DNA from 3 places in the Xanthobacter nonsaccharivorans genome. Region 2 is predicted to be linked to each of the others. Evidence: predicted binding sites of a transcription regulator. Region 2 holds the regulator's gene; each other region holds the start of a gene.

Region 1 (9,969 bases), 2.2 Mb from region 2:
TGCTGATCATCGCGATCAACCTCCTTGCCGGGGAGTATCGGCGACGACGGGAGGGCGAGGGAGAAGACCGGCGGATCGAGCTCGACCCGGCCATTGCCGACGGCACCGGCTTCCTCGGCGCCGCCCTGCTCATCCTGATCGCCGATGCGATCATGAGCCTCGACAACGTGGTGGCCCTCGCGGCGGTCTCGGAGGGTCACCTGACTTATCTCGTGGGCGGGGTGCTGTTCTCGGTGCCGCTGATCTTCTTCGGAAGCTTCGTGATGGCCCAGGCGATGAAGCAATTTCCCGCGCTCATCCTGATGGGTGCCGCCTTTCTAGGCTGGATCTCAGGAAGCCTGATCGCGTCCGATCCCCTGTGGTCCGGGTGGATCAACACGAATGCCGAAGCCCTCACCGTGCTGTTGCCGCTTGCAGCCGCGTTCTTCGTCGTGGTCGAAGCTCGGATCACGGCGGAGGCAAGACATGCCCTTGCCGGCGGGGGGGCGGCTCCGGTTCCGCTGAAACGCGGGGCGCAGCCTCTCGAGAGCCCCCCGGTCACCGCGCCCGTCGCGTCCCCCCCTCGGAAGATCGAGGCGGCCGCGACCTCGATTCCCGCGGGACCTGTCCTGCAGGCCGGCGCCCCCCGCGCACGACCGTCGGCCGACGCAAACGCGACGGATGGTGACCGGCTGGTCATGGCGGGATTGATCGGCCTGTGCGTGGTCGTGGCGGTGGTCATGTTCAGCGTGGTGGTCCTCACCAGCCATGTCGGGTGACCTCAGCCCCCTCCCCCGCTTCAATCGGCGCCAACCGTGATGGCGATGAGCGAGGTGGAAGCGAGCAGACGCGACGCAAGGCGAGAAGCTGCTCGCCCAAGGCTATGCCCGTGCGGTTGGGGGTCTGGGAATGGCGTCCGTTGCCCATGAAGAGGCGGGCCGCCTAGTCGGCCAGGATGGCCGGGGCACCGATGCCGAACAGGCCGATGCCCTCCGCCCCGCGCAGCAGCTCGACCGCCGCGGCGAGGGCCGGCCTGTTCTCCGGGGCCGTGACCTCCATGCCGAGGATGTGCCTGTCGCGCACGAAGGAGCATGATTTGGGCGATCTGCGCGGAGATTGCGGCGCTCGGATCCAATCCTGCCGTCATGCTCCGCCTGGTCCGGGGCATCCACTCCGCCGTGCCGGTGCGCTCCAAGCCCAGCCACCGGCCCGGCCGCTGAGTGGATCGCCCGGACGCGCCGGGCGATGGCGGCCGCGCGGGCGTTCCATGAGGAGCGGTCGAGCCCCGCCGCGATTGACCGGGCCTTCACGCCCCCTTCCCCGCGCCCTCAGCGGGTGGACAGGGGCGGCGGGGGCGGCGGCGTGGTGGCGCCGGGGCCGAGGGAGCGCTGGACCATCACGCTGTCGGACCAGCGCCCGTAGCGGTAGGCGACACCGGGCAGAAGCCCCACCCGCACGAAGCCGAAGCGCTCGTGCAGGGCGAGGGAGGCGGCGTTGTCGGCATCGATGTAGCCGATCATCTGCCGGAACCCGGCCGCGGCGCAGGCGTCGATGAGCCCGCGCATGAGCCGGCTGCCCACCCCCCGCCCCACATAAGCGTGATGCACGTAGATGGAGTGCTTCACGCTGTAGCGGTAGGCGGGGCGCTTGCGGAACAGCACCACATAGGCATAGCCCACCACCTCATCGTCCAGGGTTGCGACGATGTGGGGGAGGCGACGGCTCTTCAGGTTCTTGCGGCGCTCGCGCAGGTCGTCCGGCTCGGGAGTGCCATCGTCGTCCACCCCCTCCTCCACCCCGCGGCGGATGTGCCGGCGATAGATCGCCAGCATGGCGTCCACATCCGTGTCCCGCGAGGGGCGGATGACGACCCTGCTGTCCTGCATGCTCTCCTGTTCCATGACCTGATCCGAACGTCCCCGTCCTATTCCGCGACCACGTAGGTGTGGAGCCGCACGCGGCCCGCCTCGTCCGTCTCGCGATAGACGCCCTGGATTTCCACGTCAAAGCCGGGGAAGGTGTTGAAGCACGCCTCGAACATCTTGAGATAGTCGATCATGGGCTTGGCCCGCTCGGTCAGGCGCTCGCCCGGGACGATGGTGGCGATGCCCGGCGGATAGACCACGAAGGGGGTGGTGGCGATGCGGCCGGCGATGGCGTCGATGGGCAGATAGTCCACGTCGTTGCGCACCAGGCAGCGCGCCGCGTCGTGGGGCGACAGCGCGATGTCCGGCAGGTGCTCCGCGGAGAACTGCATGGCCTGCAGCGCGCTGACATTCGCGGCGCGGAAGAAGCGGTGCATGTCGCCGCACAGATCGCGCAGCCGCACCCCGGCATAGCGCGCCGGCCGCCGGCGATAGAATTCCGGAATGGCCTCCTCCAGCAGCGCATTGTCGTCGTGCAGCTTCTTGAAGGCGACGAGGCCCGAGATGAGCGTGCCGGCCTTCGACGCCTCGACCCCCGGGGTGAGCAGGAAGAGCAGGGAGTTGAGGTCGTTCTTCTCCGCCACGATGCGGTTCTCGCGCAGATATTGCGCCACCACGGGGGCCGGAATGCCGTGCTCCCCATAGCCGCCGCTCGCCCGGTCGAAGCCGGGGGTGAGGAGCGTCAGCTTGTTGGGGTCGGTCATGGCGAAGCCCGGCTCCATGCGGTCAAAGCCGTGCCATGCCGCCCCCGGCGTGAGATGCCAGAAGGCGGGATTGGTGGCGAGCTGGTCGGTGGAGACGCTTTCCCACGGCACCTCGTGCACCGCGCCGGGGCTCGACACATCGGGGATCGCCACCCGGTCGGGCACGAACGGCTCGAAGAACCAGCGCCGCTCGGGCCTGAGCTCCTTCTCCTCGAACTCGCGCCGCACCGCGCGGATCTTCTTCCTCAGCTCGATGCCAAGACGGATGGTGTCGTCCCACAGCACCTCGCCCGAGCGGCCCTTCATCATCTGCGCGCCCACGTCGAGGGAGGCGAACAGGGGATAGAAGGGCGAGGTGGAGGCGTGCTGCATGAAGCTCTCGTTGAAGCGCCGGTGCTCCACGCGCCGCTTCTGGCCGGTGATGTGCCGGTCCTTCATGTGGATCTGCGAGGCCTGGGAGAAGCTCGCCAGCTGCTTATGGGTGGACTGGGTGGCGATGATGCCGGGGGCATCGGGGCCGAGGTCCTTCAGCCCCATGGCGAAGCGCCCGGCATAAAGCGGGTGGAACTTCATGAAGCCGGCCCAGGCCTCGTCGAACAGGATGTAATCGGCAAGGTGCCCGATGGCACTCAGGATCATGTCGGCGCTGTGGATGGTGCCGTCATAGGTGCACTGCTCCACCACCGCCACGCGGAACGGGCGCGGCTTCTTCCACGCCTCCGGGTCCTTCACGAGCGGATGGGTGCGGATGCGCTCGCGCAGCGCCTGCTCATCGAACGCGGCGTAGTCCATGGGGCCGATGAGGCCATAGGCATTGCGCACGGTGGGCAGATAGAGCGGGATGCCGCCGGAGATCATCAGCGCGCCGTGATGGGCGGCCTTGTGGTTGTTGCGGTCGAACAGCACGAGGTCGCCGTCGGTGACGAGGGCGGAGAGCGCCACCTTGTTGGAGGTGGAGGTGCCGTTGAGCACGAAATAGGTCTTCTCGGCGCCGAAGATCTTCGCCGCCTCCTTCTGCGCCGCCAGCGCCGGGCCCTCGTGGGTCAGGAGGTCGCCGAGGTCGAGCACGGAATTGTCCAGGTCGTCGCGGAACACCGCCTCGCCCAGATGCTCCATGAACACCCGGCCGATGGGGCTGCGGGAGTAGAAGACGCCGCCGTTGTGCCCCGGGCAGGTCCACAGCTGGTTGCCTTCCTCGGCATAGTCCACCAGCGCGCCGAAGAAGGGTGTCTTCAGCGTCTCGGCATATTGCTTGAGGCGGCTGATGAGGTTGCGGGCGATGAAGGTGGGCGTCTCCTCGGAAAGGAAGACGTAGCCGTCGATGAAGTCCAGCACCTCCACCGGCACGTCCTCGAGGCGCTTCCTGCGGATGAGGAGGATGATGGGGAAGTCGAGGCCGCGCCGGCGCATCAGGTTGATGAGGGAGGCGGTCTTGCCCTCGAGCCCCTTCTTGCCCCAGTCCACCATCATGCAGCCGATGGCGGCGTCGGTCTGGACCGAGATTTCCGCGTCTTCCAGATTGCGGGCGCGCACCACCTCGAAGCCGGAGCGCTCGATCTCCGTGACGATCTGGTTGAGGCGCGCCCCCTCCAGGTCGTCCGCGTCGAAGGCCGGCGTCGCGAAGAGGAAGGTGAAGCGTCGGAAATAGTCCATGGGCCACCCGCGTTAGAGCGCGATTCCCCCTGGATGCGGGCGGATCGCCTCTGGTCTGCGCGGAGGTGTCCACGGGTTCTATGACAGGGCGACGACACTCTCGCCCATGGCACCGCAGGCGGGCCGAGCCCCGGCGACGGCGGCGGCAAGGAGACGGGGGCGCAGCTTCAGGGCGAGCATCCAGCGTGAAGGCATCATCAGGCCGGCCATCCGCCGCGCGGCGTGGGGCGGCGCTTGCGCGGGGATGATCCGCGATGTCCGGACCGCGCCCCCGAAGCCGGCCCGCCGGGTTGCGCCTTTTCCACCTCGGGCCTAAGGATGGGCAGCATCAAGAGTTGGGCTGACGCCCAACGCCAACCTGCTCTCCCGGGCAAGGTGGCGGCCCCGGCGAGGGGGATGTGGCCGAACCGGCAAACATCGGGCAAAGCCATGCGTCAGATTCCGCGCCCGATGCGCCCTGAACCGGAACCTGCGCCCATGAGCTCCACTCTGCCCCCCGCCCCCGCCATGCCTGCCCCCGCCCAGCAGTTCGCGAGCGACAATTACGCCGGCGTATGCCCCGAGGCGTGGCAGGCCATGGCGGAGGCCAATCCCGGCTCCGCCCCCGCCTATGGCGACGACATCTGGACCGAGCGTGCCGCCGACGCCTTCCGCGCCCTATTCGAGACGGATTGCGAGGTGTTCTTCGCCTTCAACGGCACGGCGGCCAATTCGCTCGCCCTCGCCTCGCTCTGCCAGTCCTATCACAGCGTGATCTGCTCGGCCCTCGCCCATGTGGAGACCGATGAATGCGGCGCGCCGGAGTTCTTCTCCAACGGCTCGAAGCTGCTCACCGCCGCCACCGAGGACGGCAAGCTGACGCCCGAGGCGATTCACGCCCTCACCGCCAACCGGCGGGACATCCATTTCCCCAAGCCGCGGGTGGTCACCATCACCCAGCCCACCGAGACCGGCCAGCTCTACAGCCGCGACGAGATCCTGGCGATTTCCGCCGTGTGCAGGGACCTCGGCCTCAGCCTGCACATGGATGGCGCCCGCTTCGCCAACGCCTGCGCGGCCCTCGGCGCCAGCCCGGCGGACCTCACCTGGCGGGCGGGCGTGGATGTGCTGTGCTTCGGCGGCACCAAGAACGGCATGGCCGTGGGCGAGGCCATCCTGTTCTTCAACCGCGCCCAGGCGGAGGATTTCGACTACCGCTGCAAGCAGGCGGGGCAGCTCGCCTCCAAGATGCGCTTCCTGTCCGCGCCCTGGGTGCGGATGCTGGAGAGCGGTGCGTGGCTGCGCAATGCCGCCCACGCCAACGCCTGCGCCCGCCATTTCGCCGGACGGGCGGCATCGCTGCCGCGCGTGGAGCTGGTGTTCCCGGTCTGCGCCAATGCCGTGTTCCTGCGCCTGCCGGCGGCCGTGACCGACGCCCTGCGCGCCAGGGGCTGGCGCTTCTACACCTTCATCGGCGACGCGGCGCGCTTCATGTTCGGCTGGGACGCGGACCTGCGCAACGTGGATGCGTTGGCGGACGACATCGCCGCGGCGGCCGCGGCATCGAGCCAGCCCTGAACAGGCTGGAGGGCGTTTCACCCATCCCGGGGAGCCGCGCTGCGGTCCCGATGATCGGACCGCGCTCCGGCGTCACACGCGCGAACCTGTTGGCGAGCCATCATCGCCGGTTGAAGCCCGCTGCCCGGCAGGCTTAGCTTCCCCTTGGGGACTCGCTCTCCGCCACCGTCCAGACACGGAATGCGACAGACATGATTGGCACCGACTACATCCTGCGCGCGCTTGTCGCCGACGGCATCGGCCACCTGTTCATGGTGCCGGGCGGGCTCGTCGATCCCTTCCTGCCGGCGCTCGACCGAACCCCCGGCCTCGTGCCGGTGGTCGCCGCGCACGAGGGGGGCGCGGCCTATATGGCGGACGGCTACGCCCGCGCCAGCGGCACGTTCGGCGCCTGCATGTGCATCGGCGGGCCGGGCGCCACCAACACGGTCACGGCGCTTTCCGCCGCGCAGTCGGACCTCTCCCCCGTCCTGCTGCTGAGCGGCGAGGTGGCGAACTATGCGCAGGGCCTCGGCCTGTTCCAGGATGCCACCGCCGGCACCTTCAACGACAGCCTCGTGCTGGCACCGGTGACCGCCGAATCCTACAGCGTTCCGGATGTACGCGCCCTGCCGCGCGCCCTGAGCGGCGCGGTGAAGCGCATGCTCGACGGCGCCCGCGCGCCGGTGCACCTCTCCATTCCCCACGACGTGCAGGTGGGCACCGTGGACGCGGAGCCTGCCGCCCTTTCCGCCGGCATCCTCCGCTCCCAACCGCTGGACATCGAGGCGGCGGCCGGGCTGTGGAGGCTGCTGGGGAGCGCCGGGCCGGCGCCGCGCGTCGCGATCCTGGCGGGCGGCGGCATCATCGCCGACGACGCGGCGGCGGCCCTGGTGGAGGCGGCGGAGCGGTTCCACATCCCGGTCGCCACCACCGAGCATTCCAAGGGCCTGTTCCCGGAGGATCATCCCCTCTCCCTCGGCGTGTTCGGCTATGCCGGCAGCCCGCAGGCGACCGACGCGCTGCTTGCCAGCGACCTCGACCTCCTCATCGTGCTGGGCGCGACGCTGAACGTGCGCGATTCCATGTACTGGTCGGGCCAGCTGAACCCCCGGCTGGGCGTGCTCTCGGTGAATGTCTCCGCGGTCCATGTGGGGTGCCACGACGGCGACGAGACGTTCGTGGGCGGGCACGGCGGCGCTTTCGCCCGCTGGCTCGCCCGGGCCGGCGAGGCGGAGGCCGCGCCGCTGGCCGCCGGCGTCGAGGCCCGCCGGGCCTGGATGAGCGCCGTGCGGACCAAGCCCCGCTTCTATGACGAGGCCAATGCCGCCAGCGCGCAGGTGCCCATCCATCCGGCCCGCCTGATCCGCGAGACGCGCAAGGCCATGCCGCGCGACACCATCGCCCTGGTGGACAGCGGCGCCCACCGCGCCTTCGCCGTGCATTATTGGGAGAGCTACGCGCCGCGCACCTTCCTCACCGCCTCCGGCCTCGGCCCCATGGGCTGGGCGATCCCCGCCGGCATCGGCGCCAAGGCCGCGCGGCCGGACGCCCCGGTGGTGGTCTTCACCGGGGACGGCTGCATGCGCATGCACGGCATGGAGGTGCAGAGCGCCGCGCGCAACGGCCTGCCGGTGATCTACGTGGTGAGCAACAACCAGGCCCTCGGCAACGTGTGGCTGCGCGTCCACGGCGAGGGGCCGACCCCCGCCCGCGTCACCGAGGCGCCGGACCAGGACTGGGCCGCCTTCGCCCGCGCCCTCGGGGCGGAGGGGGAGACGGTGCGCACCGCCGACGCCATCGGCCCTGCCCTGCAAAAGGCCCTGGCCTCCGGCCGCACCACGGTGATCGACGTGAAGACCGAGCGCGCCGCGCCCACCCCCATCGAGCCTTATGCCGCCGCCGCCGCAGCCTATTCCTACCACGCGTGAGGGAGCCGAGCGCATGGCCAGCCTTCCCGATCCCACCGCGACGCTCACCGGCGCCGGCCGGGCCATCTATGAGGACATCCTCGCCCGCCGGCAGGCCAAGGGGGTGGACCATCTCGGCCCCTACATTCCCTTGCTGAACCATCCGCAGTTGGCCCGCCTCATCGAGCAGCTGGGCTATTTCTACAAATATGACTCCGCTTTGCCCCGCGACGCCTACCAGCTGGTGGTGCTGATCCTCGCCGCCCGCTCCGGCGTCACCTTCGTGTGGGACGACCATGTGGCGGCGGCGCGCGCGGCCGGGCTGCCGGAAGCCGTCATCGACGCCGTGAAGACCGCCGGCGGCGCGCCCTCCGCCCCCCTGCCGGCGCCGTTCGACACCGTCGCAGGCCTTGCGGACGCGGCCTTCGCCTTCCGCTCCATCCCGGAGGCATTGCAGGCCCAGGCCATTTCCCGCTTCGGCGTGACCGGGCTGCTGGAGCTCGTCACCCTCTGCGGGTTCTACACCATGATGGGCATGGTGAACGCCTGCTTCGACGTGCCCCTGCCCCACCGCAAGGAAAGCTGAGATGCTCGCGCTCGAAATCCTCGTGGTCGGCCTGATCGGGACAGCCGTCCTGGACATCTGGCAGCGCATCTACGAGCGCATCGCCGGCCTGCCGCCGTCCAACTGGGGCATGATCGGGCGGTGGGTCGGCCATTTCCCAGAGGGCGAGTTCACCCAGCCTGACATCGGCAAGGCCGCCCCGGTGCCGAACGAGGTGCCTCTCGGCTGGCTGGTCCATTATGTGGTGGGCATCGGCTATGCCGCCGTCTACCTCATCCTCATGCGCTTCGTGTTCCACGCACCGCCGAGCCTTGCGTCCGCGCTGCTTTTCGGCGCGCTTTCGGTGAGCGTGACCTGGTTCGTCATGGAGCCGGTGCTCGGCGCCGGCGCGCTGGCAAGCCGGGTTCCCGCCGATATTCGCACCAGGGTGATGGCGCAGGACTTCACCAGCCATCTCTCCATCGGCTTCGGCATCTGGCTCGGCACCAAGGTTGCGCTGCGCCTATACGGGATGTGACGGCGCGGCTGGCCTCTTGTCGCGCGGCGCCATGCACCGTCGCGGCATCAGGCCGATGCCGCTTGCCACGTCGGACCAGGGATGCGAGGCAGCGCGTCCAGGGCGGCGCTTGCCGTCGTGGTCCGGCACGTCTTCGGAAGCGGGTGTTCCATGAGTTCCATCCTCGCAGGCTTCCTGTCCCTCCTCGCCATCTGCGGCGGTGCGGTGATCGGCCTCTGGCTCGCGCCCAAGCTGCCGGAGCATCACCTCACCGGCGAGACGGGAACAGCCGTGTCGGTCTCCATGGCGGTGGTCGGCACGCTGGCGGCGCTCGTGCTCGGCCTCATGGTGAACAGCGCCAGCTCCTCCTTCAGCGCGCGCACCACGGCCATCGAGGCGCTGGCGGCCGACATCATCAAGCTCAACCGGGTGCTGTTGTCCTACGGCTCGGAGACGGCCGAGGCGCGGGGCCACCTCATGGCCTACGCCAAGGCCAAGGCCGACGAGATCGCCAGGCCCGCCTCGGAGGTGGACGAAGTGGGCGTGGACACGCTCCACCGGCTCGAAGCCCTCACTGAGGAGATCCTGCGCCTCACCCCCAGGACCGACCGCGAGCGCTATATCCAGGCCCGTGCCCTCACCCTTCTCGAGAACATGGTGGATGCCCGCTGGTCCCTGGTGGAGAAGAGCCGGATGGTGATGCCCGCGCCCTTCTTCGTGATGCTGGTGGCGTGGCTGTCGTTGCTGTTCGCGAGCTTCGGCCTGTTCGCGCCGAAGAATGCCACGGTGATGATCTTCCTGCTCCTCGGCGCCTCGGCCATCGCCGGGTGCGTGTTCATCATCCTGGAGCTGGGCTCGCCATCGCAGGGCCTCATCCGCCCGTCCGCCGACCCGCTCTACAAGGTGCTCCGCGAGCTGCTCATCACCCTGGCCCCGGCCGCCAGGCCCGCCTGACCGGACGCACGAAAGGCCGGGGCGGGGCAGTTGGCGCCCGGCCCGGCCTTTCAGGATGCAGTGTTTCCGGAAGAAGGGGGCTCAGCCCGCCGCGTCCGCCGGAAGACCCGCCAGCGCGAGGGCGTCCGCGCGCGTGGCGACGATGGAGGTGAGCTCGCCGACCCCGGTGGTCAGCAGCACCTTCTCCACCTGCGGGTCGGTGCCGAACAGGACCAGCTTGCCGCCCCGGCGATAGAGCGCCTTGGCA
Region 2 (9,969 bases):
CTACGGCATGTGGGGCTTCTTCGTCATCGTTCCGCTGATGGCGGCCTATGTGCAGCCCCCGATCATCGACATCTTCGGCAACCTGCCGCTCATCGGCGCCCTGTTCGCGGGCCCGCCGCTCGGCTCCGGCATGTTCACCGCCGGCCTCATCCTGGCGGTGATGATCGTGCCCTTCATCACGGCCATGTTCGTGGAGACGCTGGAATCGGTGCCGACCATGCTGAAGGAATCCGCCTACGGCGTCGGCTGCACCACCTATGAGGTCTACAAGAACGTGTCGGTGCCCTACGGCAAGACCGCCATGGTGGGCGCCATCATGCTGGGCCTCGGCCGCGCCCTGGGCGAGACCATGGCGGTGACCTTCGTGATCGGCAACGCGACCCGCATGTCCGCCTCCCTGTTCGCGCCGGGCGCCACCATCGCCTCCACCATCGCCAACGAGTTCCCCGAGGCGCCCATCGGCTCGCTGAAGCTGACCTCGCTGCTGCAGCTGGGCTTCATCCTCTTCGTCATCTCGTTCATCGTCCTCGCCTTGTCCCGCGCGCTCGTGCGCTCGCGGCTCGACTGATCGCAGGAGACAGCACCCATGGCCTCCCTTGCGGCGCGTCGCGCCAAGGACACCACCATCAAGGCGATCTCGACCGGCTTCGCCGTGCTCGCGATCTTCCTGCTCGCCTGGATCCTGTGGACCCTGCTCTCCCGCGGCCTGCCGGCGCTGGGGCTCAACGTCTTCACCCAGATCACCAAGCCGCCGGGACAGGGCGGTGGCCTGCTCAATGCCATCGTCGGCTCGCTGATCCAGATCGCCATCGCCATGGCCATCGGCGGTCCCATCGGCATCTTCTGCGGCACCTTCCTCGCCGAGAACGGCAAGGGCACGAAGATCGGCGCCGCCGCCCGCTTCGTGAACGACATCCTGCTCTCGGCCCCGTCCATCCTGGTCGGCCTGTTCATCTACTCCCTGCTGGTGGTGCCGTTCGGCGGCTTCTCCGGTTGGGCCGGGGCGCTGGCGCTGGCCATCCTGGTGATCCCGGTGGTGGTGCGCACCACCGAGGACATGCTGAACCTCGTCCCCGTGGGCCTGCGCGAGGCCGCCTTCGCCCTCGGCGCGCCCCAGTGGAAGGTGGTGATGTTCATCACCTGGCGGGCGGCCCGGGCCGGCATCGTCACGGGCGTGCTGCTCGCCATCGCCCGCGCGGCCGGCGAGACCGCGCCCCTGCTGTTCACCTCGCTGGGCAACAACGGCTGGTCCACCGACCTGTCGAAGCCCATGGCGAGCCTGCCCATCGCCATCTACCAGTATGCGGGCAGCCCGTTCGACGACTGGGTCTCCCTGGCCTGGGCCGGCGCGCTCATCATCACCGTGGGCGTGCTCGTGCTCAACGTGGCGTCCCGACTGTTCCTGGCGCGGGGCCACTAGGCCCCGCCGCCGCCGAACCCTCTCCCGCATTCATCCTCCGAAGCGAGGCCCGAGATGACTTCAGCCGTCGATCCCACCTTCAACATCGCCTCGTCGGTCTCCGCCCGGCCCGACGCGCCGGCCGCCCCGGCCAAGATCAAGGTGGAGAACCTGCATTTCTACTACGGCAGCAACCATGCGCTGCGGAACATCAACTTCGAGGTTCCCGAGAAGCGCGTGACCGCCATGATCGGCCCGTCGGGCTGCGGCAAGTCCACGCTGCTGCGCGTGTTCAACCGCATGTACGACCTCTACCCCGGCCAGCGGGCCGAGGGCGGGGTGCTGTTCGACGGCGTGAACATCGTCGGCAAGGAACTCGACCCCACCATCGTGCGCACGCGCATCGGCATGGTGTTCCAGAAGCCCACGCCCTTCCCCATGTCCATCTATGACAACATCGCCTTCGGCGTGAAGCTGCACGAGCGGCTCTCCAAGGCGCAGATGGACGAGCGGGTGGAGTGGTGCCTGCGCAAGGCCGCCATCTGGGACGAGACCAAGGACCGCCTGCACACCTCGGCACTCGGCATGTCCGGCGGCCAGCAGCAGCGCCTGTGCATCGCCCGCACCATCGCGGTGCGCCCCGAGGTGATCCTGCTGGACGAGCCCACCTCGGCGCTCGACCCCATCTCCACCTCGAAGATCGAGGACCTGATCGACGAGCTGAAGCAGGACTTCACCATCGTCATCGTGACCCACAACATGCAGCAGGCGGCGCGCTGCGCGGACATCACCGCCTTCTTCTACCTCGGCGAGCTGATCGAGGTGGCGCCTTCGGACGTGATCTTCACCAACCCGAAGGAGATCAAGACGCGCGACTACATCACCGGCCGCTTCGGCTGACGGATTGAAGGACACCTGAGATGCCGGAGCATATCGTCGCCTCCTTCGACGTGGAACTGAAGGAAATCGGCCGCAAGGTGGTGGAAATGGGCGGGCACGCGGAGCGGCTCGTCGCGGATTCCGTCACTTCCCTCATCAAGCGCGACGGCGCCCTCGCCCAGAAGGTGGTGGTGCAGGACGCCGCGGTGGACCAGATGCAGCGCGAGATCGAGGATCGCGCGATCCTCGTCATCGCCAAGCGCCAGCCGGTCGCCAACGACCTGCGCGAGATCGTGGCCGCCATCCGCATCGCCAACGATCTCGAGCGCATCGGCGACCTCGCCAAGAACGTGGGCAAGCGGGTGATCGCCATCGAGGGCGAGTACCATCCCCACAAGCTGGTGCGCGGCGTGGAGCACATCTCCGAGCTGGTCCTGGAGCAGCTCAAGGAGGTGCTCGACGCCTATGCCGCCCGCAACGACGCCAAGGCGGTGGAGGTGTGGGGCCGCGACGGCGCCATCGACACCATGTACACCTCCCTGTTCCGCGAGCTCCTCACCTACATGATGGAGGATCCGCGCAACATCTCCGTGTGCACGCACCTGTTGTTCTGCGCCAAGAACATCGAGCGCATCGGCGACCACGCGACCAATATCGCGGAGATCGTCTACTACATGGTCACCGGCCAGAACCTGCCGGAGAGCCGCCCCAAGGCGGACGTCTCCAGCGAGACCACCCTGGCGTTCCCGGGCCGTACCGTTCAGAGCTGAGCTTTGGGCGGACCTTGTCGAGAGATGGGTGAAAGACAGTGCCGGCGCGTATTCTGATCGTCGAGGATGAGGAACCCCTGACCCTCCTGCTCCGCTACAATCTGGAGTCGGAGGGCTATGGGGTCGAAAGCGTCGGCCGCGGCGACGAGGCGGAGACGCGTCTGCGCGAGAGCGTGCCCGATCTCGTCATCCTCGACTGGATGCTGCCGGGCCTCTCCGGCATCGAGCTGTGCCGGCGCCTGCGCACCCGCCCGGAGACCGAGCGGCTGCCGGTGATCATGCTCACCGCCCGCGGCGAGGAGACCGAGCGCGTGCGCGGCCTCGCCACCGGCGCGGACGACTATGTGGTGAAGCCCTTCTCGGTGCCCGAGCTGCTGGCCCGCGTGCGCGCCCTGCTGCGCCGGGCGAAGCCGGAGCATGTGGCCACCCTGCTGCGGGCCGGCGACATCGAGCTCGACCGCGAGACCCATCGGGTGCATCGCGCGGGCCGCGAGGTGCACCTCGGCCCCACCGAGTTCCGCCTGCTGGAATTCCTGATGCAGAGCCCCGGCCGCGTCTTCTCCCGCGAGCAGCTGCTCGACGGGGTGTGGGGTCAGGACGTCTATATCGACGAGCGCACCGTGGACGTGCACGTGGGCCGCCTGCGCAAGGCCATCAACCGCGGCCGCCAGTCCGATCCCATCCGCACGGTGCGCGGCGCCGGCTATTCCTTCAACGAGATGTTCGCCCGCGCCCATTGAGGGCCGGGCGTGGGCGCTTCTCCGGCGCGCGGCGGAGCGGCTGGTGGCGGCTGGTGCTGGCCTCATCATGGGACGCGCCGGCGAGGCTGACGGCCGCGCGGGGATGGGGCGGCGCACGTTCTCCCGAACCGTCCGCCCCGCGTCTTCCGGTGTTGCTATCCCGCCCGCCCGGCCAGGATGGCGAGGGCCTGCTTGGCGGCGCGCTCGCCGGACAGCCAGGCGCCGCCCACCGTGCCCCAGAGGGTCTCGTGGGCGTGTTCACCGGCGAACAGCAGCCGGCCCGATACCACCTCGGTGAAGGCGCGGCGCATGTTGCCGGCCCCGGGCAGAGCGCAGGAGAAGGCGCCGAGCGCCCAGGGCTCCTTTGTCCAGCGCGTGGCGTGGACCTTGCCGACCCGGCTGGCGATGTCGGCGCCGAACTCGTGGGTCAGGGCTTCCTTGAGAAAGGCGCGGCTCCCGTCCGCAGGCCCCTCCGCGAGGTCGCGCGCGACGGTGCCGGCCACCTCGAGGCTGTAGAGGCTACCGCCGTTGATGCGGGCGAGAAGGCCATAGGCCCGGGGGCCGTCCGCCTTGAAATAGATCAGCTCGTCTTCCTTCAGTCCCAGCGGGTTGTGGGGCAGCTCGAAGGCGATGTGGTCGTAGGCGCCGAGGGTGATGCGCTCCACCGCGGTCCGGTAGCGCTGGCCGAGGCCCGGCTGGATGCGGAGCACGCCGGCGGCGATGATGCTGGGCGGCACGGCGAGGATGATGACGCGGCCCTGGATCGTGCCGCGATTGGTGGAGACGGAGACGAGCCGCCCGCCGATGTCCACGGAGCGCGCCACGGTGTCCAGCCGCACGGTGAGCGGCTCGGCCAGCTTCGCCACCAGCGTGCCGAACCCCTGCCGGCAGAAATCGTCCATGTCCTTCTCTTCCGACCGGGCGAAATCCACGGTGGAGATCTGGTCGATGTCCTTGGCGCAGGAGAACGGGCCCACCACGAACTCGGCGCTCGGTCCCCACGGGCCGAGGTCCGGCAGCACGCGGGCGGCGGGCAGGTCGCGCCCCACGTCGCCGGCGGCGACGATGGCCCGCTCCGCCCGGCGGACGGCGCCGATGAAGGCCTCATAGTCCGAATCGGCGGCTTCCTTGCCCTTGAGGTAGAGCCGGCCGCCGTCCGGCGCGCGGTAGACGTCGAGGCCCGCCGCCCGGCCGAAGGCCGAGAGCGGATGGGCGCCCGGCATGTGGATCCAGTGGGCGCCCATGTCGAAGGGCACGCCGAAGATGGCGGTGTCGGTGAGGGCGCGTCCGCCCACCCGGCCGGAGGCCTCGATGAGGGTGTAGCGGCGGCCGGCTTCGGCCACCTTGCGCGCCGCGGCGATGCCGGCGGCGCCGGCGCCGATGATGATGACGTCCGCTTCCGCGCCCTGTCCGAGCGCCGCATAGGGGCCCGCGAACGGCACTGCGGCGAGCGCGGCGCCGCGGGCGAGCAGTTTTCGGCGGTTCATCTGCTGTCCGAGAAGGTCGGTCACGGGCGGGAAGCTAGCACGGGCGATGCCGGCGGGCGAGGGTGCGCGGAGCAGCCCCGCGGCGGGCCTCGGCCGAGAGGTCGATCGCCCGGCCGGTGGAGGCAGCCACCTCAGCTCCGGCGGTCGGCGACGAAGCGGGCGGCCTCCTTCAGCGCCGCGCCCCGGGCGCCGAAGGGCGAAAGCGCCGCGGCGGCGTCCTCCACCAGGCGGGCGAGCAGCGCGCGGGCGGCGTCGAGGCCGAGGCGGGAGACGAGGGTACCCTTGCCGGCGGCGGCATCCTTGCCCACCTTCTTGCCCACCTCCTCGGCGGTGCCTTCCACATCCAGGATGTCGTCGGCGATCTGGAAGGCCGCGCCCAGCGCCCGGCCATAGGCGAGCAGCGCTGCGCGCTCGCTCGCATCCGCCCCGCCCAGAATGGCCCCCGCCTCCACCGAGACGGCGAGCAGGGCGCCGGTTTTCATGGCCTGGAGGTCGCGGATGGCGTCTTCCGAGAGGGGAAGGGGCGTGCCGTCCGAGAAGCGGCCTTCGGCGGCGAGGTCCAGCATCTGGCCCCCCACCATGCCGCCGACCCCCGCCGCCCGGGCCAGCGCCCGGACGAGGGCGATGCGCACCTTGGGGTCGGGATGGGTGTCCTCCCCGGCGAGGAGGTCGAAGGCGAGGGTGTTGAGGGCGTCGCCCACGAGGATGGCGGTGGCCTCGTCATAGGCCTTGTGCACGGTGGGCCGGCCGCGGCGCAGGTCGTCGTCGTCCATGGCCGGCAGGTCGTCGTGGACGAGGGAATAGCAATGGATGCACTCGACGGCGGCGGCGGCGGTCACCGCCTGCGCCGCCGGAACGCCGAACAGCGCGGCGCTCTCGATCACCAGGAACGGGCGCAGGCGCTTGCCCCCGGCGAGGGTGCCGTGGCGCATGGCCGCCATCAGCCGCTCCGGCCGCAGCCGCTCCCCGGCCTCCGGCGTGCCGGAGAGGGCGGCGGCGAGGCGGGCTTCGGTGAGGGTGGCGGAGGCGTCGAGCCGGTCCTTGAGGGAGAGGGTCACGTCAGGCCTTCGTGCGTCAGGAGGGGCAAAGCGGGGGAACGCCCGGGCCGGGCGCGCCGTTGACGGCGGCCACCGCGTGCCCCAACGAAGGGGCAAGGTCAAGCCGAAGCCGCCCGAACGGGCCGGCAGACGGCGAAGGAAGGGAGAACCCTGGATGGCTCAACTGGCGCTGCGTATCCTGATCCTGCTCGCCGCCGTCCCGATGGGGCTCTCCATCCTCTACAACATGGTCGATCCGGCCTCGACCCTCATGCTGGCGCGCTGGGCCACGGGGGAGCGGGTGGAGCGCATCTGGCTGCCCATCGAGCAGATGCCGGCGGCGCTGGTGCGCACGGTGATCGCCTCCGAGGATGCGAGCTTCTGCCATCATTGGGGCGTCGACTTCGCCGAGATGCGCGCCGCTTTGGACAAGGCCGACGAGCTGGAGGACACGCGCGGGGCCTCCACCATCCCCATGCAGGTCGCCAAGAACCTGTTCCTGTGGCCGGGCCGCTCCTTCATCCGCAAGGCCATCGAGATCCCCCTGGCGGTCTGGCTGGACCTGGTGGTGAGCAAGCGGCGGCTGATCGAGATCTATCTCAACATCGCCGAATGGGGCCCGAACGGGGAGTTCGGGGTGGATGCGGGGGCCCGGCGCGCGTTCGGCATCCCGGCGTCCATGGTGAATGCGCGGCAGGCGGCGCTGCTGGCGGTGATGCTGCCCAACCCGCTGAGGCGCGATGCCGGGAACCCCTCGCCGGGCGTCGAGCGGCTCGCCTCCCGGTTGCAGGCGCGGGTGCCCCGGGAGGGGCCGGAGCTGGTCTCGTGCCTTGGTCCAATGCGCCCATGAACGCTTCCAGGGGCCGGATCTCGGCCAAAACGCAGCGGCACCCTGTGATAAGGCCTTGATTGTGCCGCCGACAATGGCCACATGGGCGGCAAAGCCGGTGCCATGCCGGATGCCCCTTTCCTCCCAGCCGGCCCGCCCGATGCCCGAGATGACAGGTTCCAAGACGTCAGGTCCCCAGCCCGAGAGTGCTCCGGCTGCCGGCCCCGAGGCTCCCGCCCGGCCGAAGATGAACCCCTGGCTGAAGATCGGCCTCGAGGTCGGTCCGCTGGTGCTGTTCTTCGCGGCCAATGCCCGCGGCGGCATCTATATGGCGACGGGCGTGTTCATGGTGGCGACCCTGCTGGCCCTCGGCGCCATGTGGGTGCTGGCGCGGCGCATCGCGGTGATGCCTTTGGTCTCGGCGCTGGTGGTGATGGTGTTCGGGTCCCTCACGCTGTGGTTGCAGGATGACCATTTCATCAAGCTGAAGCCCACCATGGTGAATGCCCTGTTCGGGGCGCTGCTCCTGGGCGGGCTGGCGTTCAAGAAGCCGCTCATGCCCTATGTGCTCGACGGCATGGTGAATCTCACCGACGAGGGGTGGCGCCAGCTCACCATCCGCTGGGGGCTGTTCTTCCTGGTGATGGCGGTGTTGAACGAGGTGGTGTGGCGCTCCGTGTCCACCGACACCTGGGTGATGTTCAAGACCTTCGGCTATCTGCCCATCACCTTCGCCTTTGCCGTCGCGCAGGCGCCCCTCATGTCCCGCCACGAGCTGAAGGACGCCCCGGAACCGAACTGAGGCGCGGGGGCGCCTCCTGCCCGTGCGAAACTTCCGGTTGACGGCGGCCCGTCTCCTCCGCATAAGCCCGAAAGAGGGCGCAGAATGCTGACGAAAAAAGGAAAATACGGTCTCAAGGCGGTGGTGCACCTGGCGCGCCTGCCGCCGGGCGCCTCCACGCAGGTGGCGGACATCGCCGAGGCCAACAACATCCCCAAGAAGTTCCTGGACGTCATCCTGGGTGAGCTGCGCAACGCCGGCTTCCTGTCCTCCAAGAAGGGCAAGCTCGGCGGCTACCGTCTCGCCAAGGCGCCAGAGGACATCGTGGTGGGCGAGATGATCCGCGCGCTGGACGGGCCGCTGGCGCCCTTCCCCTGCGCTAGCCGCAATGCCTACGAGCCGTGCGAGGATTGCGACGTCACCACCTGCGAGGTGCGCCTGCTGATGGTGCGCGTGCGCGATGCCATGGGCACCGTGCTCGATACCTACACCCTGGCGCAGATGCGCGACCTCTCCCAGGAGCAGCTCACCTCCTTCGTCGACTACATCTGAGGGCGTTTCGCCCTCACTGCTGGGCGGCGAGGAAGGTGCGGAACCGGGCCAGCGCCACGGCGAAGAACAGCAGGCCCATGCCGAAGGTGGCGGCAAAGCGCGGCCACACGGTCTCGATCCCCGCCCCGCGGTAGAGGATCGCCTGCGCGAAGGCGACGAACTGGGTGGACGGCGAGAACTGCATGGCGGTCTGCATCCACACCGGCATGCTCTCCAGCGGCGTGAACCCGCCCGACAGCAGGTTCATAGGCAGCACGGTCAGGAAGAACAGCAGGCCGAACTGCGGCATGGACCCGGACAGGGTGCCGAGGAAGATGCCCAGCGAGGCGGTGAAGAACAGATAGAGCGCGGCCCCCGCGAGGAACAGCGGGATGGAGCCGGCGATCCCCATGCCCAGCCCCCATTTCAGCACCACGACGATGCTGAACGCCGCGCCTACGAGAATGACGGCGCCGTTGGCGAGGATCTTCGCCAGCATGATCTCCGACGGGCGCACGGGCAGCACCAGCAGGTGCTCCAGCGTGCCGTGCTCGCGCTCGCGGATGAGGGCGGCGCCGGCCAGCAGCACCGACAGCATGGTGATGTTGGTGATCAGCCCCATGGTGCCCGTGAACCAGGAGGATTCGAGCCCCTGGTTGAAGGCGACGCGGATCTGCAGGTCCACCGGCGTCGCCACCCCTTCCGAGTGGCGCAGCACGAACTGGTTCACCTCCTGCTGGAAGATGGCGGAGATGTCGTTGGCGCCGAGCCCGGCCTGCATGAGGGCGGTGGCGTCGATGAGCAGCTGGACGGAGGGGCTGCGGCCGGCCAGCACGTCCGACTGGAAGTCCGGCGGGAAGTTGAGCACGAAGGTGTAGCGCGCCGAATCCATGCCCTTGTCCACGTCCTGGGGCGCGAGCGGGACCGGCCGCTGGAAGCGCGGCGGCAGGAAGCCGTTGAGGATGGCGTTGGAGAGGGGTGAATTGTCCTCGTCCACCACGCCGACGGTGGCGCGGTTGAGGTCGTGCTTCATGCCGTTCGCCTGCAGCACGATGGCGAGGCTGAAGGCATAGACCACCAGCACCAGCAGCGAGCGGTCGCGCCACAGGCTGATGAGTTCCTTCCCCACCAGGTTCCACACGTTGCTGGCGAAGCCGCGCCAGCGGGGCGGGCCCTTGCCGGCGGCCGGGCCAGGGCCGGCGGTGGCCGGCGAAGGGGTGGAGGAAGCGCCGACCATCATCGCTCCTGTTTGCGCAGGATGACATAGGCGAGCCCCAGCAGGGCCGGCCAGAAGGCGGCGGTGGCGAGGATGAAGGGCGTGAGCTCGGCGAAGCCGAGGCTCTTGGTGAAGGCGCCGACGCTGATGCGCATGAAATAGGTGGTGGGGAAGAAGGTGCCCACCACCCACGCGCCGCCTTCCAGCGTCGCCACCGGCTGGAGCAGGCCGGAGAACTGGCTCGCCGGCATCATGGTGCCGATGGCGGTGCCGAACAGGGCCGCCACCTGGGTGTTGGTG
Region 3 (9,969 bases), 1.0 Mb from region 2:
CTCCCTGTGCAACATCCTCGCGAACGGGCAGGTGGGCCTGCTCTTCCTCATCCCCGGCGTGGACGAGACTCTGCGCGTCAACGGCCGTGCCGCCATCCACGACGACGCGGATCTGGCGGCGCGCTTCGCCGTCGCAGGCAAGGTCCCGCGCACGGTTTTGAAGGTCGAGGTGGAGGAGGCGTATCTCCACTGCGCCAAGGCTTTCATGCGCTCCCGCCTGTGGGATCCGGATGCGCAGCTGGAGCGCTCGGCGCTGCCCACCATGGGGGAGATGCTGCGCGACCAGATCGCCGCCAAGAAAGGGAGCGGCAGCCCGGCCGAGGCGGAGAGCCAGGAGGCGATGGTCGCCCGCTATCGCGGCATCCTCTACTGAGGCCTCGGGGCCGGCCGTTCCCCGATCGCTGCGCGGGCCTCAGGGCTCCAGGCGCGCCCGCCCGATGATGGAGAAGCGCAGGCGCGAGGAGATGAAGTCGATCACCGCCACCATCACCAGCATCATCAGGATGAGGAAGGACACCTTCTGCCATTCCAGCACGCGGATCTGCTCCGCGAGGTGGAGGCCGAGGCCGCCCGCCCCGACGATGCCCACGATGGTGGACTGCCGCGCATTGGATTCGAAGTAATAGAGCAGCTGGCTCGCCAGCACCGGGAGCACCTGCGGCAGCATGCCGAAGCGCACCGCCTCCACCTGCGAGCCGCCGGTGGAGGTGACGCCTTCCACGGGCTTGCGGTCCAGCGCCTCCACCGCCTCGGAGAACAATTTGCCCAGCTCGCCGAAGCTGGCGGTGGCGATGGCGAGGATGCCGGCGAACGGGCCGAGGCCCACCACCGTCACATAGATCAGCGCCCAGATGAGGCGGTCGATCCCGCGCACCGTGTCCAGCACGCGCCGCACGGCGAAATGGGCGAAGATGTTGGGGATCACGTTCTTGGCCGCGAGGAAGCCGAACGGGAAGGCGAGGATCGCTCCGCCCAGCGTGCCGAGGAAGGCGATGGCCAGCGTCTCGCCCAGCGCGTGCATGTAGAGCGGCAGCTGCGTGCCGGGGTTCGGCGGCAGCATCAGCGTCACGAAATGCCCGAGCTGGACGATGCCCGAGCCAATGCGGTCGAAATTGAAGCCGAGCCGCCAGAAGCCGAACAGGGCGATGCCAGCCGCGGCGGCGATGAGGAGCAGCGTCCGCATCCGCTCGCCCGGCGCGCCGGAGAGGGCGGCCGGATGGGCGCTCGCGAGCCGCGCGCGGTCCTCGGGGGAAAGGGTGATGCGCGCCCGGTTCATTGCCGCGCCTCCCATCCGATGAGGCGGTGGCGCACCTGCTCCGTCACGAGGTCGATGACCACCACCGCGGCGATGATGAGGATGAGGATGGCCGACACGTCCGAGTAATAGAACTTGCGGATGGCCTCCACGAGGTCCTGGCCGATGCCGCCCGCGCCCACGAAACCCATGATGGAGGCCTCGCGCACGTTGATCTCGAAGCGGAGCAGCCCGTAGGACGCGAAGTTGGAGGTGACCTGCGGCACCACGGCGAAGCGCACCATCTGCGCCCAGGAGCCGCCCGAGGCGACGGCCCCGTCCACCGGCTTCATGTCGATGTTCTCGACCACCTCCGCGAACAGCTTGCCCAGCGCCCCCATGGTGTGGATGGCGAGCGCCAGCACGCCGGGCATGGGCCCGAGGCCGAAGGCCACCACGAACAGCAGCGCGAACACCAGCTCCGGCACCGTGCGGCAGAATTCCAGGAAGCGGCGGGCGGCAATGCGGATGAATGGGTTCTTCACCAGGTTGGCGCTGGCGAGGAAGCAGAGGAGAAAGGCGCCGATGCCGCCGAGCAGCGTGCCGAGATAGGCGATGAGGATGGTGTCGAGGAGCAGCGCCAGCCAGTGGTCGAGGTTCCAGTACCATTCGGACAGGTCCGCCCACAGGCTCGACCAGCGCAGGGTGGGCGTGATGCTCCAGAAATAGTTGGTGAGGCGCCCCGCATTGGCGATGAGGACCGCCGGCTTCACCTCGCCCATCCATGAGGAGAGGGCGATGCACAGGAGCACCACGGCGGCCACGATGAAGGTGTGGCGCCGCCGCGCCTGCACCGCCGCCTCGTAGCGGGCGATCAGGGGCGCGAGCTGCTCGTCGGGCAGGCGGGCGATGGCGTGGGACACGGGCGTTGCTTCACGTGTGGGCCTCGCGCCGGAGGCCGGGTTCGGGATGTCGTCCCCCGGCGGACCCGGAGGATCCACCCGGCCGCAGTCCTGCGGGCGCATGACCGGAGCCGGGCGAAGCCGGACGACGTTGGGCCTGGATGCCCTCCCCCGCCAGGCGGGGGAGGGAAAAGCGATCCCCGGACGGAGATCAGGACGTCGCGATCAGGACTTCTTCTTGCGCAGCTCGTCCACGAACTTGTTGAGCTCGATGATCGAGACGTAGGACTCGTTGTCGATGGGCTGCCAGGGCTGCTGCTTGCCTTCATAGATCTTGTCGAAGGCGGCCTTGTCGTTCTGCTGGATGGTGAAGAACGCGTCGCGGATCTTCGCCTTCAGCTCGGCCGGCATGTCGGCGAGATAGGCGTAGGGCGAGTTCACGATCTGGTCGGACTTGAAGATGATGCGGAAGTCGTCGTACTTCGCCATCCCCTTGCGCTCCATGCGCTTCAGGTTGGACTCCTGCTCGTCGTTCCACCAGTTGAAGGCGGCGTCGCAGGTGCCCTGCTGCACGGCGATGACCGCGTTCTCGTGCGAGCCGGCGTAGACCACCTTGCTGAAGAACTCGTCCGGCTTCAGGCCCATCTTGTTGAGGGCGAAGCGCGGCACGTTGTTGCCGGAGGTGGAGTTGGGATCGACGAGGCAGAGGTTCTTGCCCTTCAGGTCCTCGATGGACTTGTAGGGGCTGTCGGCCTTCACGTAGAGCACCGAGTGGTAGCCCTTGGTGCCGTCCAGGTTCACCTCGATGGCGAAGGCCTCGATCTTGGCGCCGGTCATCAGCGCGCGGGCGAACGAGGACGGGCCGTAGGAGGCGATGTGGATGTTGCCGGCGCGCTGGCCCTCGATCACCGCCGCATAGTCGTTGGCGATGCGCAGGGTCACCTTGGTGCCGAGCTGCTTGGAGAGATAGTCCATCAGCGGCGCGAAGCGCTCGGTGACGCCCGAGGCGTTCTCCGCCGGGATGATGGCGAAGACGAGCTCGGGATACTTCGCCTTCCACTCCTGCGCGGCGGCCGCGCCGGTGGAGACGGCAAGCGCGGCGGCGGCCGCGATCAGGGTACGACGGTTCAGCATGTCTCGGCTCCTGTCGGACATTTCTCGACGTGAACGAACGGATGGGGCCGGCGGCGCCGGGACTGCGGTGCCCTGGCCGGCGGGGCGGCTGGCCGTTCAGGCCATCGCCGCGGCTTCCGGAAGGCCGGCGTCCACGGCGGCCGGCTGCCGGACCTGGGGCGTGTCCATGACCTCCCCGGCCTCCAGGCCGTAGAGGTCGTGGGCGACGCTGTCGGTGAGGGCGGAGGGTGCGCCGTCGAACACCACGCGGCCCTGCGCCATGCCCACGAGGCGGTCGCAATAGGTGCGGGCGAGATCGAGGGAGTGCAGGTTGCACAGCACCGTGATGCCGAAGTGCTTGTTGATGCGCAAAAGCGCGTCCATGACGATCCGGGTGTTGCGCGGATCAAGCGAGGCGATGGGCTCGTCGGCGAGGATGAGCGACGGCTCCTGGGCCAGGGCGCGGGCGATGGCGACGCGCTGCTGCTGCCCGCCGGACAGGCTGTCGGCCCGCTGGGCGGCGAGCGGGGCGATGTCGAACTGGTCGAGGGCGGAGAGGGCGACAGCCCGGTCCTCCGGGCGCCAGGTCTTGGTCAGCGAGCGCCAGGCCGGAACGGCGGCGAGGCGGCCCATGAGCACGTTGGTGAGCACGTCGAGCCGGCCCACCAGGTTGAACTGCTGGAAGATCATGGCCGCCTGGGCGCGCCATTCGCGCAGCGCCCGGCCCTTCAGGGCGGTGACGTCCTGCCCGTTGTAGAGGATGCGGCCGGACGAGGGCTCCTGCAGGCGGTTGATCATGCGCAGGAGCGTGGACTTGCCGGCGCCGGACCGGCCGATGACGCCGATGAAGGCGCCGTCGCCGATCTGAAGATCGACGTTCGAGACGGCCTCCTTGTCGCCGAAGCGGCGGGTCAGGCCTTCGATCACCAGCATCGGGTCGCTCCGTTGCGCGTCGAGGACCCGATAAGCCCGGTGCGCAACACCCGTATGACGCTCCGGCGACCCTTCCATTCCTTCGGCGCGCCGCGGCCGGCGTCAGAAAACTGTCATGCCGGCGGGACGCCGATTGTGACGGTCCCCGGGGTCGCGCCACGGCCCCAAATGCAGCGACGCCGGAGGGGATCTCCCCTCCGGCGTCGCGGATCGACCGGACCTCACATTGTTGTGTTCTTCGGTCCGGCGAGGGCGATGGCAGCCCCTGGCGTCAAACCATGCCGAACAGCACCGCACCCACGAAGGCAAAGGCGGCGCACGTCTCGATCACGGTGAGCAGATGGCCAAATGTCATCTTCAGCCTCGCACGGTCGATCTTGGAAGCGAACTTAGCAAACTCTCATGGGGCCGGAAGAGGTAAGTTGTGCTGCATTGCCGATGCCTTCCGCTGCGGCGCAATGACTGATGCGGCACGAGGCGGTGGGCCCACTTCCTTTTCCCCGACGCTGCGGCGCACGACGAAAGCTTCTGAAATATTGTATTTCAGCTGGTGATCGCCGCTTCCAGCAGGTTGGCCACCGCGAGCGCCTGGCGGTCGCGTCCGAACCGGCCCACCACCTGCACGCCCACGGGCATGCCATTGGCCGCGGTGAGGCCGGCGACGTTGAGGGCGGGGCAGCCCATGAGGGTCCACAGCCGGTTGAACATGGCCGAGCCGGTGGTGGCATGGCCTTCCGGTGCCGGCCCGGGGGCGGAGAAGGTGAGGATGGCGTCCACGTCGCGGAACAGGTCGCCCAGCACGTGGCGTCCGCGCTTGGCCGTGCGCCGGGCGTTGTCATAGGCCTCGGGGGTGATCGTCCGCGCCGCCTCCAGGTGGGCGGCCAGCAGCGGCGAGAGCTGGTCGCGGGCGAAGACATACTCGTCCATGAAGGAGAGGGCGGCCTCGAAGTCCTGGATGACGGGGTGGGCGGCATCCGCCTCCTCGAGCGCTTCGGGCAGGTCGAGGTCGAACACGCGGGCACCCTTCGCCTCCAGGGCACGGGCGGCGGTTTCCAGCGCGGCGTGGGAGTCGGTCGAGGCGTTGTCGGCCCGGGCGGTGCGCACCACCGCGACCCGCGGCGCCTCAGCCATCTCATCGCCGATGTCGAGGTCCCGCCCGGTGAGCGCGGCGACGGCGAAGGCGGCGTCCCGCACCCGGGCGGCGAACAGGCCGATGGTGTCGAGGTGCCAGGAGAAGGTCTTCATCCCCAGCGTCGGCAGCAGGCGGAAGGTGGGCTTGTAGCCGGTGACCCCGCAGAAGGCGGCGGGGCGGATCACCGAGCCGCCGGTCTGCGTGCCGATGGCGAGCGGCAGCATGCCTGCCGCCACCGCCGCCGCGGAGCCAGCGGAGGAGCCGCCCGGCGTGTGGCTGAGCCGGCGCGGATTGCGGGTGGCGCTGGGCTCCAGGAAGGCGAACTCGGTGGTCACCGTCTTGCCCACCACGATGCCGCCGGCGCGACGCGTCATGCCCACCACGGGGGCGTCGGTGATGGGCCGGTGCTCCTCATAGATGGGACTGCCGTAGGCGGTGATGAAGTCGCGCGTGTCGAGAATGTCCTTGATGCCCACCGGCAGGCCGGCCAGCGGCAGCGCATCGAGCCCCTTCAGCATGCTCGCCCGCAGGGCCATGTCGAGGTCGAGGGCGGCGAAGGCATTCACCTCCCCTTCGCAGGCGGCGATGGCGGCGGCCGCCTCCTCCATCACGGCGCGCGGCGTGGTGCGCCCCGCGCGGATGGAGGCGGCGAGGTCGCGGGCGGAAAGCAGGGACATGGAGGAGGACTCGAACGTTCGGACAGGAAGAGGGCGCACCATGCGCAACGGGCGCGGCGAGGGCAACCGCCTTCGCCGGTGCCGGCGCTGGAGCTCGAGGCGGGCCTATTGCACCGGCAGGATGCGCTTGCCGGTGCGCGCCGCCTCGTCATAGACGCGGGTGTCGCCCGGCTTCAGGGAGTAGCAGGTGGCGGCGATCACCGGCTTCCCGGCGGCGAGGAGCTGGCCCACCGTGGCGAAGCGGTAGCCCTTCGCCCTGAGCGCCGGAATGAGGATCTTCAGCGCCTCCGCCGTGTGCTTCCCGCGCCCGTTGGCGTGCATCAGCACGATGGAGCCGGGGCGGATGGCGCGCAGCATGTCGTCGGCCATGCCCTTGGCGCCGATGAAGGCCGGGTCGCCCGAATCCACGTCCCACTGGATGGCGAGGTGGCCGGTGTCGTTCACATAGTCGAGGGATTCGGCGCTGCACGAGCCGTAAGGGAAGCGGAAGAGGGCGGCGGGCGCTGCGGATTTCGGGATCATGCAGCCCTTGGCCTCCACCTCCTTGCGGCGCAGCGCGAGGGCGATGTCCGCATCGTCCACCTGGCGGCGCATGGTCTCCCCGGTGCGGACCGTGAGGTTGGCGTGGGACCAGGTGTGGTTGCCCGTCTCGAACTGCGGATCGACGGTGATCTGGTCGCCCCGCTCCGCATGGCTCATCAGCCACTTGCCGCCGGCGAAGAGGGTGGCGGCGACGCCCTCCGCCCGGAGATAGTCGAAGATGGCGCCGTCATAGCCGGAGGTCTCGCCGGAGGCCTCGCACAAGTCGAAGGTGAGGGCGACCAGCTTCTCCCCCGGCGGCAGGTCCACCCGGCGGATGGAGCCGCGCAGGCCCGCCGGCACGGGCGCGAGGGCGGGGATGGCGATCTCCGGCAATTCCACCTGGCCGCCGGTGCGCGGCCGCACGACCTCCTCGCCCGGCCGGGCCGCGAGGGCCGCGGGCGGGTAGCAGGCGGGCCCTGCCGCGCCGGCACGGGCGGGGGCCGCCGCGAGCAAGGCGGGGCCGAGGAGAAGAAGGGCGCGCAGGGCGCGGGACAACAGGGGGCCGGTCACGGCAGCACTCGCGAATGTATGTTCAGCCCGCCCGGAGGACGGTTCACTGTGGCGGACCCGGCTCCAGAGCGCGATTCGAGCAAAGTGAATCCGTTTGCTCGGTGAATCGCCCTCTGGCTTCAAGCTGGAGAACGCGTGGCTCAGCCTGCTCTAGGCCGGGCGGCACGGCCTTTCCAGACCGAGGCGGTCACTTGCTGTTTCCGCCTGAAACATCAATCCGGAGTGACCGCAGGATCAACAGATTCCATTTGAAGAAGGCAGCAATGGGGGAGTAACCGGCGAAAGGGGCGCGAATCGCGTCCCGTGTCATCGTCTCGCAGACGGCGCCCAGCCGACGGATCGCCCTGATGAACCTGCTCTCCATCCAGTCCCATGTCGCCTACGGCCATGTGGGCAATGCCTCCGCCGTCTTCCCGCTGCAGCGGCTCGGGGTGGAGGTGTGGGCCATCAATACGGTGCAGTTCTCCAACCACACCGGCTACGGCGCCTGGCGCGGGCAGGTGTTCGAGGCGTCGGTCGTCGGCGAGCTGGTGGAGGGCATCGCCGAGCGCGGGGTTTTGCCGCGCTGCGACGGAGTGCTTTCCGGCTACATGGGCTCGGCCGATATCGGCGCCGCCATCCTCGATGCGGTGGCGCGGGTGAAGGGCGCGAACGCCAACGCCACCTATTGCTGCGACCCGGTGATCGGCGACGTGGGGCGTGGCATCTTCGTGCGCCCCGGCATTCCCGAGTTCATGCGCGAGCGCGCGGTGCCGGCGGCGGAGGTCATCACCCCCAACCAGTTCGAGCTGGAGCTGCTCTCCGGTCACGCGGTGGCAACGCTTCAGGACGCCATCGCCGCCTGCGACGCGCTGCACCGGCAGGGGCCGAAGGTGATCCTCGTCACCAGCCTGCACGTGGCGGAGACCCCGCCGGACCGCATCGACCTGCTCGCCTCCGGGCCGGACGGGCGCTTCCTGGTGCGCACGCCGCGGCTCGACGTGTCGCTGAACGGGGCGGGGGACGCCATCGCCGCCCTGTTCTTCTTCCATGTCACGCGCACCGGCTCGACGGCGCAGGCGCTGTCCCTCGCCGCATCCTCCATTTACGGGGTGCTGGAGCGGACCGAAAAAGCACAGTCTCGCGAATTGCTGCTGGTGGAGGCGCAGGAGGAGTTCGTGCGGCCCTCCCGCCTCTTTTCGGCCTCGGCGATCTGAGGCAAAATTGTGGCAATGTCGCAGGGGCTTGGCCCGTGAGGGCGCGGCTGCTGCGGTGAAGGGGCGGAAGGCCGCGCGCGGGGGTGCGGGCCAGTTCGCCTCGTGTTCGAGGCCTGACGGCCTTGGTGTCCTGTCGTCTGCGTCCCGTTGCCCGAGATCTTCCGCCCATGCCTCCGCAAAAGCCCCGCCGCTACGTCACGCTCGACGTGTTCACCCAGCGCCCGTTCGGGGGCAATCCGCTCGCCGTGGTGCTGGATGCCCAGGGCCTCGACGACGCGGCCATGCAGCAGATCGCCCGCGAGTTCAACGTCTCCGAGACGGTGTTCGTGCTGCCGCCCCGGCATCCGGAGAACCGCGCGCGCATCCGCATCTTCACCGTGGCGCACGAGATGCCCTTCGCCGGCCATCCCACCGTGGGCGCGGCCGTGCTCCTCGCCCTGGAGGACAAGCTCGACAAGGGCACGCTCCGGATCGAGGAAACCATCGGCACCATCACCTGCGAGGTGGCGACACAGGGGGCCGGCTCCCGCAGGGGAGCGGCGGTGTTCACCGCCCCGCGCAAGGGCGAGATCGAGACCACGGACATCTCCCGCGAGGCCTGCGCCGAGGCGCTGAGCCTCGATCCGGAGGACATCGGCTTTGATGCGCACCGCCCGGTGGTGGCCAATGCCGGCGTGCCCTTCCTGTTCGTGCCGCTGGCCAACCTCACCGCGCTCGCCCGCGCCCGGCCGGACGAGGCGGCCTTCATCGCCTCCCTCGGCGGGTTCGGCGAGGCGCTCTACCTCTACACCCTCGACGAGGAAGGCGACGCCGACTTCCGGGCCCGCATGTTCTCGCCCGGCCTCGGTACGGAGGAGGACCCGGCCACCGGCGCCGCCGCCGCCGCGTTTCCATGGGTGCTGCTCGACGCGGAGAACCTCGTGGACGGAAACCACAAGGTGCGCATCGACCAGGGGTTCGAGATGGGCCGCCCCAGCCGCATTGACCTCGGCTTCACGGTGCGGGACGACGTGGTGGTGAGCGCCACCATCGGCGGCGGGGCGGTGGTCATCGCCGAGGGCGTGCTCCATCTTTGAGCCCCGCCAATACGTGGAATTGAAAGAACTCAGAGACCGGCCCGTGAAAATCGGGATTGTCCGCATTGCGCGGGGTTGGCGGCGGCGGGATCGTGCCTATCTCCGCTGCATTGCACACGGCCGCGCAGCTGGCGCGGGCCGGCCTTCCTATAGGGAAAGTCTCACATGAGCGAGAGCACCCCGTCCCTGTTCGGTCCCTTCCGCCTCGGCGACCTGACGCTTGCCAACCGCATCGTCATGGCGCCGCTGACCCGCAACCGCGCGGTTGAGGGCTTCGTGCCGAGCCCGATGGCGGCGGACTATTACGCCGCCCGCGCCGATGCCGGCCTCCTCATCACCGAGGCCTCGCAGATCTCCCAGCAGGGCCAGGGCTACCAGGACACGCCCGGCATCTATACCGACGCCCAGGTGGCGGCCTGGAAGAAAGTAACCGATGCGGTCCACGCCAAGGGCGGGCATATCGTCATCCAGCTCTGGCACGTGGGCCGGGTGTCCCACACCTCGCTGCAGCCCGGCGGCGGCGCGCCGGTGGCCCCGTCCGCCATCCGCGCCGAGACCAAGACCTTCGTGAGCAACGCCTTCGCCGCCACCTCGGAGCCGCGGGCGCTTGAGCT

Evidence for each region. The regulator PhoB, encoded in region 2, activates phosphate uptake and scavenging genes when phosphate is short. The targets are predictions, from matches to a motif close to TGTCATNNANCTGTCAT.
Region 1: V5F59_RS10785 (Orn/Lys/Arg family decarboxylase) is a predicted target of PhoB. The motif match lies at 4,342-4,358, and genes of this name have one in related genera.
Region 3: phnC (phosphonate ABC transporter ATP-binding protein) is a predicted target of PhoB. The motif match lies at 4,283-4,299, and genes of this name have one in related genera.

What each region holds. Positions count from the first base shown of each region.
Region 1 is NZ_CM195526.1:2,349,568-2,359,536, reverse strand. It holds gene V5F59_RS10800 (YjbE family putative metal transport protein) at 1-758, shown strand, start outside; gene V5F59_RS10795 (hypothetical protein) at 922-1,062, opposite strand; gene V5F59_RS10790 (GNAT family N-acetyltransferase) at 1,308-1,880, opposite strand; gene V5F59_RS10785 (Orn/Lys/Arg family decarboxylase) at 1,904-4,261, opposite strand; SAM-I-IV-variant riboswitch at 4,582-4,689, shown strand; gene V5F59_RS10780 (threonine aldolase family protein) at 4,739-5,818, shown strand; gene V5F59_RS10775 (thiamine pyrophosphate-binding protein) at 6,010-7,728, shown strand; gene V5F59_RS10770 (carboxymuconolactone decarboxylase family protein) at 7,742-8,293, shown strand; gene V5F59_RS10765 (DUF2938 family protein) at 8,295-8,789, shown strand; gene V5F59_RS10760 (bestrophin-like domain) at 8,940-9,722, shown strand; gene V5F59_RS10755 (STAS domain-containing protein) at 9,804-9,969, opposite strand, start outside.
Region 2 is NZ_CM195526.1:4,527,288-4,537,256, reverse strand. It holds gene pstC (phosphate ABC transporter permease subunit PstC) at 1-568, shown strand, start outside; gene pstA (phosphate ABC transporter permease PstA) at 587-1,420, shown strand; gene pstB (phosphate ABC transporter ATP-binding protein PstB) at 1,475-2,299, shown strand; gene phoU (phosphate signaling complex protein PhoU) at 2,320-3,048, shown strand; gene phoB (phosphate regulon transcriptional regulator PhoB) at 3,087-3,788, shown strand; gene V5F59_RS20565 (flavin monoamine oxidase family protein) at 3,944-5,275, opposite strand; gene V5F59_RS20560 (polyprenyl synthetase family protein) at 5,407-6,333, opposite strand; gene V5F59_RS20555 (biosynthetic peptidoglycan transglycosylase) at 6,488-7,162, shown strand; gene V5F59_RS20550 (septation protein A) at 7,311-7,943, shown strand; gene V5F59_RS20545 (RrF2 family transcriptional regulator) at 8,028-8,474, shown strand; gene V5F59_RS20540 (ABC transporter permease) at 8,488-9,690, opposite strand; gene rbbA (ribosome-associated ATPase/putative transporter RbbA) at 9,690-9,969, opposite strand, start outside.
Region 3 is NZ_CM195526.1:171,238-181,206, forward strand. It holds gene V5F59_RS00780 (pyridoxamine 5'-phosphate oxidase family protein) at 1-373, shown strand, start outside; gene phnE (phosphonate ABC transporter, permease protein PhnE) at 413-1,276, opposite strand; gene phnE (phosphonate ABC transporter, permease protein PhnE) at 1,273-2,157, opposite strand; gene phnD (phosphonate ABC transporter substrate-binding protein) at 2,362-3,270, opposite strand; gene phnC (phosphonate ABC transporter ATP-binding protein) at 3,367-4,182, opposite strand; gene V5F59_RS00805 (amidase) at 4,726-5,985, opposite strand; gene V5F59_RS00810 (polysaccharide deacetylase family protein) at 6,097-7,083, opposite strand; gene pdxY (pyridoxal kinase PdxY) at 7,431-8,279, shown strand; gene V5F59_RS00820 (PhzF family protein) at 8,447-9,355, shown strand; gene V5F59_RS00825 (alkene reductase) at 9,521-9,969, shown strand, end outside.